3 regions of the Psychrobacter halodurans genome follow, and region 3 is predicted to be linked to each of the others. Evidence: predicted binding sites of a transcription regulator. Region 3 holds the regulator's gene; each other region holds the start of a gene.
What was found. Region 3 encodes PhoB, which activates phosphate uptake and scavenging genes when phosphate is short. Its sites were predicted from a motif close to TGTCATNAANCTGTCATAA; they were not measured.
Positions count from the first base shown of each region.

Region 1: pstS (phosphate ABC transporter substrate-binding protein PstS) is a predicted target of PhoB. The motif match lies at 1,373-1,391, and genes of this name have one in related genera.
Region 2: J3491_RS03180 (porin) is a predicted target of PhoB. The motif match lies at 2,148-2,166, and genes of this name have one in related genera.

Region 1 covers NZ_JAGBKN010000002.1:81,924-85,212, forward strand. Annotated here, with positions in the region: gene pstS (phosphate ABC transporter substrate-binding protein PstS) at 134-1,300, opposite strand; TPP riboswitch at 1,573-1,689, shown strand; gene thiC (phosphomethylpyrimidine synthase ThiC) at 1,979-3,289, shown strand, end outside.
Region 2 covers NZ_JAGBKN010000004.1:105,924-109,212, reverse strand. Annotated here, with positions in the region: gene J3491_RS03185 (CTP synthase) at 1-774, opposite strand, end outside; gene J3491_RS03180 (porin) at 962-2,011, opposite strand; gene J3491_RS03175 (malate synthase G) at 2,633-3,289, opposite strand, start outside.
Region 3 covers NZ_JAGBKN010000016.1:45,708-48,996, forward strand. Annotated here, with positions in the region: gene asd (archaetidylserine decarboxylase) at 1-201, opposite strand, end outside; gene dtd (D-aminoacyl-tRNA deacylase) at 313-768, shown strand; gene phoB (phosphate regulon transcriptional regulator PhoB) at 956-1,660, shown strand; gene phoR (phosphate regulon sensor histidine kinase PhoR) at 1,831-2,922, shown strand; gene J3491_RS08440 (M23 family metallopeptidase) at 3,005-3,289, opposite strand, start outside.

The sequences.
Region 1 (3,289 bases), on a different contig from region 3:
TTAATAAAGGGTGCTATTAACGGTCATTAATGACGCTATTTTTAAATTTGTTGTGATAAAACCTTTGAGACAACCACCGGAGAATAGGTGTCTCAAAGGGGCTTACAAGTGCTGCTATACATATATAGAAAAACTACTGAGCTGGGGTGTAGACAGGCTGACCATCATGGCCTTTGACCTCATTCCACTTGTCTTTAAACAGTGCCACTGCCGTATCGGAGAAAGGCACATAATCAAGCGCCATGGCACTATCATCACCTTGGGCATACGCCCAATCAAAGAAGTTCAGCACGCCAGCCACTTGCTGCGGGTTTTCTGGCTGCTTGTGTACCAAGATAAAGGTGGCAGCGGCGATGGGCCACGCTTGCTCGGTCTCAGAGTTGGTGATGACTTTATAAAACCCTGCTTGCTGTGACCAATCGATATCACCTGCCGCAGCAAAGGTCTCAGCAGATGGCTGCACGAAGTTGCCCGCCGCATTTTTTAGGGCAGCGTGTGCCATGTTGTTTTGCTTGGCGTAAGCATACTCGACGTAGCCGATAGCGTTTTTCATGCGATTGACATAGCTTGATACGCCCTCGTTGCCTTTACCGCCTGCCCCTGTGGCAGAGGTAGGCCATTTGACGGTTTTATCGACACCCACGCTGTCACTCCAATCGTTTGAGACTTTGGCTAGATAATCGGTAAAGTTAAAGGTCGTGCCTGAGCCATCTGAGCGAAACACGGTGGTAATGGCAGCATCTGGCAGGGTCAAATCTGGGTTCATGGCAGTGATGGCAGGGTCATTCCATTTGCTAATCTTACCCAGATAGATATCGGCTAAGGTTGCGCCGTCCAGCTTTAGCTCACCTGGTCCGACACCATCGATATTGACAATCGGTACCACACCGCCGATGACGGTTGGAAACTGAATAAGGCCTGCCGCGTCCAGCTCTTCAGGAGTCATGGGGGCATCAGAGGCACCAAAGTCAACGGTTTTTGCTTGGATTTGTTTGATACCGCCTGAGGAGCCGATAGACTGATAGTTGACCTGGCCGCCAGTCGCGGCATTATAGTCATAGGACCATTTGGCATAGATAGGCTGCGGGAACGACGCGCCCGCACCAGTGATGTTCATGGCGATGTTTTCAGCTGATTTAAAATCGCTTGCTGGAGAGGATGTCGCTGTGCTGGTGGTTTCGGCCACTGTCGCCGCGCTGGTGTCACTCTGCGCTGCTGACTCTGCGGTGTCGGTGGATTTATTACAAGCGGTGAGTACTAAGGTGCAACTAACGGCGACTGCCAATAACGAATAACGCATGTAGGACTCCTAAAGTTTGACAACGATTGAACAAAGCATGATTGGTGACATGTGTGACATGTTGACAAGTTTTTATGACAGTTTGATGACAACCGCCCAACTCTTTTATGTGCGTGACAAATAGGGTCAAATCAGTCGCCGCTTGAGGCTAACGCTCATTAGCCTGCGTGTCATGATTCACGGTATTTTGCGCACGTTGATTGACATACCGATGGTCAAACACCAGTAGCCCTCATGGCAGAAGTTTGTTAGTATGAGACTGATTTACAACACTGACAGACTCGGGGTGCGGTGTACGAATGGCTGACTGCCTTTGTACATTCGCTGAGAGATCACCCGCCGAACCTGATGCGGTTAGTACCGACGCAGGGAAGTCTTCAGCACTTTATTATGTATGGCAAAGACGGGCAGAAATGCCTTGTTATCCTCATGACTGTTAGCCTAAATACCCGCTTGGTGGTGCTAAGCTTTATAGGGTTAAGTAGTGCTCAATAATGATGAGGGATACCAAGCGTCGCTTACAGGTTGATGACATCCTCCGCGAAGGCAGGTTTTCGCGATGATAGATTTGACAGCCAGTGACGACGACGCAGCAAAAATTGCCTAGATGATAAGTGCTACCCCCGCAGCTTCTGGCGGTGTTGCTTTTATTCAAAAACCAACACGCTAGGACAGCATATGACAACCTCAACCCTACCTCCAAAGACCCAGCAAAACGCTTCTGACAAAAAAACCGACGCGCTAAAAACCCCTGCGCACCGTAGTGCTAAAGACACGCGCTTTGAAGAAGACGCACGCGACCTGCACCGCATTCTCCCCGCCTCACAAAAAGTCTATATCCAAGGCTCAAGACCTGATATTCAAGTGCCGATGCGCAAGATCACGCTAGATCCCACGCCTATTCAGGGCGTGGATGAGTCCGACTGGGAGCAAAACCCGCCGTTTTATGTCTACGACACCTCAGGCGTCTATACCGACCCTGATGCCCAAATTGACCTAACCCGCGGCTTGCCCAAACTGCGTGAGGGCTGGATAGCCGAGCGCGGTGATACAGAGCAGCTAAGCGGTTTGTCCAGCTCATACGGGCAAGCGCGTGCGCGTGATATCACCACAGCCAATCTACGGTTTGCCCATATCGATAAGCCGCGCCGTGCCAAAAAAGTCAATGGTAAAGCAGGCAATGTCACCCAGATGCACTATGCGCGCCGCGGTATCATCACCCCTGAGATGGAATATATCGCCATTCGTGAGACGCAAAAACAGCATGAACTGACCGATATGCGCCAACATGACGGCGAGAGCTTTGGTGCCAATACGCCAAAAATCATCACCCCTGAGTTTGTGCGTAGCGAGGTCGCGGCCGGTCGCGCCATTATCCCAAATAATATCAATCACCCTGAGTCTGAGCCGATGATTATCGGCCGTAATTTTTTGGTAAAGATTAACGCCAATATCGGCAATTCAGCGCTCGGCTCCTCTATCGATGAAGAAGTGTCAAAAATGACATGGGCGACGCGCTGGGGCGCTGACACCATCATGGATTTGTCGACAGGCAATCATATCCACGAGACCCGTGAATGGCTGATTCGTAACTCGCCTGTGCCCATCGGTACGGTACCGATTTATCAAGCATTAGAAAAAGTCGACGGCATCGCCGAAGACCTAACGTGGGAGATATTCCGCGATACACTTATCGAGCAAGCCGAACAAGGCGTTGATTACTTCACCATTCATGCAGGCGTGCTGCTGCGCTATGTGCCACTGACGGCCAATCGCTTGACGGGTATCGTCTCTCGCGGCGGCTCTATCATGGCGCAGTGGTGCCTTGCTCATCATACAGAGAGCTTTTTATACACCCATTTTGAAGAGATTTGCGAGATTATGAAGCAGTACGATGTGGCCTTTAGTCTAGGCGATGGTCTACGTCCTGGTTGCTTGCAAGATGCTAATGACGAAGCGCAGTTCGGTGAGCTACGTACGCTTGGTGAG
Region 2 (3,289 bases), on a different contig from region 3:
ATCATCAAGATCTTGCTCATGTAGGGTGCGCGGGATTTGATAGATGCTTTGGGCATCTTCACACATGATGACTGCGCGCTCTTCGACATTGGTAAACAGCGCAATTTTGCGGCGGTTGTCTTGCGAGATATGGTGCTCAGAGCGGCAGATGAGAATATCTGGCTGCAGACCGATAGAGCGTAGCTCTTTGACTGAATGCTGGGTCGGCTTGGTTTTGGTTTCGCCGGCACTAGCGATATAAGGCACCAGCGTTAAATGCATGAGCATAGCGCGATTGCGGCCAAGCTCTACTTGCATCTGACGTACCGCTTCCATAAATGGCAGCGACTCGATGTCACCGACTGTACCGCCAATCTCGATAATGGCGATATCGTAGCCTTCGCCACTGGCAAGAATCTTACTTTTGATTTCATCAGTGATGTGCGGGATGACCTGCACGGTACCACCCAGATACTCACCGCGGCGCTCTTTGTTTAGCACGTTTTGATAGATACGACCACTGGTAAAGTTGTTGCTCTTACTCATCTTAGAGTGGCGTAAGAAGCGCTCATAATAGCCCAAATCCAAATCCGTCTCTGCGCCATCCTCGGTGACAAACACCTCACCATGCTGAAATGGGCTCATCGTACCTGGATCGACGTTGATATACGGATCCATCTTGGTCATCGTGACAGTCACGCCACGCGCTTCTAAGACCGCAGCAAGAGAAGCGGCGGTGATACCTTTTCCTAGTGAGGACACTACCCCACCGGTCACAAATATAAACTTGGTCATAGTACTCTTTCGGTAATTGGTAAAGAAGGATTTTACTAAAAATACGCCATAAAATATAGGGCAAAAATGCAAACTGTCTGAAACTCTTATTTTCTACCTCAGCGGTAGACTTTTGTCACAAATAATACATACAACAAAAAAACCCACCCCGAAGGATGAGTTTTTTATTTAGATTCTAATGGTTAGATTAGAATTTGTATTCGATACCACCACCGATACCAAAGCCGTCATACTCTGCTTTCGTTCTAGTAGTTGCAACAGTTTCTTCTTCCTCTGCGCTTAAATAAGCACCATATAGGTGACCAGTTGTTGCCGCGTTAAATGCATATTTGCCGCCTACTACCGCACGGAAAGCTTCAGCATCGTCAGCACCGCCAACATTGTTTACGAAATCACCTTGAGCATAGGCAGTCCAAGGAGTCGCTGTCGCCATCTCACCACTGATAGTGAATGCATTTTCGTTGTCATCACTGTCAAAATCAGTGTTTTGATATAGAGCGCCTAGTGTCACTACTGGGCTGATAGCATAGTTACCACTGACACGAGCAACTTTAAAGTCGCCTGCTTGGATGTACGTAGCACCAACGTTCATTGGACCTGCTTCATACTTACCACCAACACCAAACGCATCGCGGCCTAGTGTATCAGTACCATTGTCTTCATCCATGGCGTACATTGCCATGAACTGCATGCCATTGATATTAGGCGAGAAGTAGTTAAAAGTGTTGTTAGTACGCGGTGCGTCAAAGCTTGCAAGTACAGCATCACCACCTAGTACGCCACCTTCAGTCACGTTAGCAAAGTTTACGTAATCATCGATAGCTGATAGACGACCACCAAGCAATGTACCGTACTGAGCGTTTTTCAAACCAAGATAAGTGTCACGTGAGTAAAACTGATCTGACTTTTCCATACGGCCACCGTCTGCATCTACAAAAGCATCACCAGCATCAATATCGATACCATACTCTAGTTGATAGACTAAGTCAGTGTTTGCAGTTAGTGCTTCAGAACCTTTTAGACCAATACGTGAAGCGTTTGAATTTAATTGGCTACGTTCATCTTCATCAAAAGATGTTTCAGTTGATACACCTGTCACAGTATCAGTAACAGTTACATCAGTATCGCCTGTGTTCAAATCTAAAGTTAAGAAGCCTTTACCATAGACAGTTGGAGCGGCATTGGCTGCAGAAACAGATAGAGCAGCAACGGCTGTAGCTAAAAGTAGTTTTTTCATGGGGTATCTCCACTTTACAATTGTAGTAATGAGCGAGCTATTATTAGCTGGTGCCCAATTGGTATCGTCACAAATCCTCAAAGATATAATGTGTAACTGGCTACCGAGATTAGTCAGAAACAAGTGTGGCGAAGTTTTATTACAGTAAGATGAAAAAACCATGACTTACATAACCAGCATCAAAAAAAGTAACTGCCATGTAAACGTTGGTCTTTATCCTTCTGCTGCGTAACATCCGTTACCAAACTCATACTTCGAGTACAAGCATAACAACTTTGACATAATTTGCAACATATTTTTTTGTACTTTTAACGCGATATCTGGCGCACTCCATATCTTTTATAGCGCTCAGGCGTTGAAAAAAAATAGCTATACAATGCCCTTAAATACCAATGGTTTATCGTAAGTTTTATGACAAACCATTCGATTATGCCCACTGTATTGCGTACAAAAATAAAGCGCTACTTATTCACTGATAAGTAGCGCTTATAAGCAAAATAGCATTATCGCTATCTACTATCGACCCACTATCGACATCGGGTCAATATAGCCATGTAGCACTATATACATGCATCGACACAGCTTTTATGCCGATGCAATAGTATAGCGAAGCACACTGGCTTAGACGTTGGCTTTTAGATCCAAGCGTGCTTGGTGCAATAGTGGCTCAGTGTAGCCGCTTGGCTGCTCGCGTCCTTTAAAGACGAGGTCACAGGCGGCTTTAAAGGCATAAGACTGCTCAAAGTTGTTTGCCATAGGCTGATAGCTACTGTCGCCGGCGTTTTGTTCATCGACGATCTTCGCCATACGCTTCATGGTATCCATGACTTGCTGCTCGCTGACCACACCGTGATGCAACCAGTTGGCGATATGCTGGCTTGAGATACGCAAAGTCGCACGGTCTTCCATCAGGCCCACATCGTTGATGTCAGGCACTTTTGAGCAACCGACGCCTTGGTTTACCCAGCGTACCACGTACCCTAAGATACCCTGCGCGTTGTTGTCCAGCTCTTGCTGCTTCTCTTCCTCTGTCCAGTTGGTGTCTTTGGCCAATGGAATGGTCAAGATATCGTCTAGGCTAGCACGCTCGCGTGATTTTAGGCTGTCTTGTACCTCGGCGACCTTGACTTGATGATAATGCATGCTATGCAAGGTGGCGCCTGTCGGTGATGGTACCCAAGCGGTACTGGCACCAGATTTTGGATGCGCCGCCTTGGTCTCTAGCATCTCTTTCATCTCATCAGGCTTGGCCCACATCCCTTTACCAATCTGCGCCAC
Region 3 (3,289 bases):
GCGAGTAAAAAAGTCATTAAAGCTCTCATAAGCACCTAAGTTTTGGCGCTCATACTCATCCAAGCTGATATGATAGGCTTTTGCAAAGCTACGAATAAAGGTGCGCTTGACATAGGGGTGGCGACTGGCAGCCAAACGGCCAGCGACTTTACTGAGCTTTTGTTGCGGGACAAGCTGCTGCAAGGTGGTGAATACATTCATAATATGGCGACCAAAATAAAGGTGAGAGAGTAATAAATAGGCAAATAAATGATGATATTTTATCATGGACGGCCTAAGTTTGTATGAGCATAATTGGTAAGGGGAGCATAAATGAAAGCATTGATACAGCGGGTACATGGTGCGAGCGTCAGCGTCGATGGGGGTTGTGTCGGGCGTATCGAGCATGGCGTGCTGGCGTATATCGGCTTGGGGCCTGAAGACGACCTACAAACGGCCAAACGGATGATTGATAAAATCCTTGGCTATCGTATTTTTGAAAACGACGATGACCCTGCCAAATATGGCAAACTGGACAAAAATGTCCAGCAAGTCGCTGGCGGGCTGCTGCTGATATCACAGTTCACCCTGATGGCGAAGACTGACAAAGGCCGGCGTCCTGATTTTGGCGGTGCCATGCCACCAGAGGCAGCGCGCGTACTGTTTGCTCAGCTAGTCGACTATGCCAACAGTCAGCACCCTCAGGTAGCGACGGGTCAGTTTGGCGCAGACATGCAGGTTATGAGTATCAATGATGGGCCACTGAATTTTATATTAGACGTGCGCTAAAGCATCAAATGTGAATCATGATGGTGAGTGCCATCTGTTTGAGGGAAGTGGCTTGGTCTATAGCAGCCGCTTAAATGACAAATGTCATCAAACTGTCACAATTACCGCGTTTAATAGGCAAGCAGTGGCGAGTGGTTATCGCCCTTTTTTATACGTCTGTTTTGTCCCTTATCACTGAGAATACCTTATGTATAATGAGCAAATTTTGATTGTTGAAGATGAACCTGCAATCCGCGAGATGGTCGTCATGACGCTAGAGATGGCTGGTTTTGATAGCTTGCAGGCAACGGACGTATCAGAGGCGCACCAACAAGTGGTCGACCATCGGCCAGCGCTGATTTTGCTAGATTGGATGCTGCCTGGGGACAAAAGCGGCATTGATTTTTGTCGTATGCTCAAAAGTGATGAGCTACTCGCTGAGATACCCGTCATCATGCTGACAGCCAAAAGCGAAGAGGACAGCAAGGTGCACGGTCTGGATGCGGGCGCAGATGATTATATGACCAAGCCTTTTTCGACGCGCGAGCTGATCTCAAGGATCAAAGCGGTGTTGCGCCGTAGCAATGCTTTGAGCGCCGACAAGACCATTGAAATAGGTAAGTTAAGCCTCGACCCCAAAAGCCAGCGGGTCATGGCGTCTGGGCAAATCATCGATGTCGGACCGACCGAATATCGGTTGTTGGCGTTTTTTATGAGCCATCCTGAGCGTGCCTATACGCGCACCCAGCTGCTTGATCAAGTGTGGGGCGGCAATGTCTATATCGAAGACAGAACCATCGATGTGCATATCAAACGCCTACGCAAACTGCTGCGCCCTCATGACTGCGATAAGCTGATACAAACGGTGCGCGGTACTGGTTATCGCTTCTCAAGCTTTGTTGAGGCCAAATAGTAGGCGCTCATACTGCCAAAATAGCCGCCGCAATTCTGTTGCCAGTCCAGCTATCATCACCATAGTTATCAGTAAGTGATTATCAGTAAGGGTCACTTAGCTGATAGGGATAATCATCATAATGATAACGAGATAACAAGTAGGGCAAAAAAATAGGTCACGAAAAATGGATGAGTAACATAATGTCAAAGCAATGTACCGAACAAGATATCTCAGAGCCGATAGCGCTACAAAACACCACCAATCAATTAAAAAAAATAAGAAGTGCGCTGCGGGCACTGCGCGATGCGGTGATTTTACTCAATGACAGTGATGGTCTGGAGTGGTGGAATCAGGCCGCTGAAGATTTACTATTATTGCAGGCAGCAGATAAAGGCCGATGTATTTTTGACTTTATTGGCGCATCTGAGTTTCGCCAGTACTATCAAGCGCCGACGCTGGCTGACGAAGGTGTACATATAAAGTCATGGCGCGCGCCTGAGCGTTATTTAAAGTGTGAACTGACCCCGTTTGCCGACGAAAAGCTATTGATCATCTACGATGTGACGCGTCTGCATCATCTAGAAGAGATGCGCCGCGATTTTGTGGCCAACGTCTCACATGAGCTGCGTACGCCGCTGACCGTGATGATGGGGTATTTAGAAAACTTTTCGGATCAGCCAGACATGCCGCCGCACTGGAAGCGCGGCTTTGAGCTGATGACCCAGCAGACAGCGCGCATGAATAGAATCGTCAATGATTTATTACTGCTATCGCGTATCGAAATCGAAGAGACTCATGAGCTACATTATATCGATATGACCAAGCTGCTAACCCATATCTATGATGATGCACAGGCCTACAATCAAGAGTATGGTCATAGCATCCATCTACAGATAGATACCTATGATGGGCTGTACGGCTCAGAGATGTATCTGACCAGCGCCTTATCCAATCTGGTGATCAATGCGATTAAATACACACCAAAAGGTGGCGATATCACCGTTAGCTGGACCAAAACAGCAGAGGGTTGCCGTTTCGCTGTCGAGGATAATGGCATCGGTATTGCGCCGCAGCACATCGCCCGCCTGACAGAGCGTTTTTATCGTATCGATAAGGGTCGTAGCCGTGCCACAGGCGGCACAGGCTTAGGGCTGGCTATCGTCAAACACGTCTTATACCAGCATGAAGCCAACCTACAAATCGAGTCGGTAGAAGGCGGCGGCTCGACATTTAGTGCGGTATTTCCGCCAAATTACGTGCGCTCTGCTGCCATTAGCTGAGGTTTGATGGCTGTTAATATTTTAGGGCTATTAGCCAATGTCAGATGGATAAGCAAGCAGTCGTCGTGCTTATCATGACAGGCTACCGAGCAGGCTCGGATTTTTGTAAAAGCGGGTAGGGATTGACCGCATTGCCTTTGATATAAATCCCATAATGTACGTGCGGCGGTGTGCCCTTGGCGTTGCCGCTGTCGCCGACATAGCCGATGACATCACCCGCATTGACCCAGTCATTGGGGGCGATATCGGCATACTCCTCTAAGTGTGCGTAGTAGTGCCCAGCGCCGCCAGGACCGACGATGACCACCACACGCCCGCCTAGGGTGTTTTCGCCGACCTTACTGACGATGCCTGCTGTCGTCGCTTG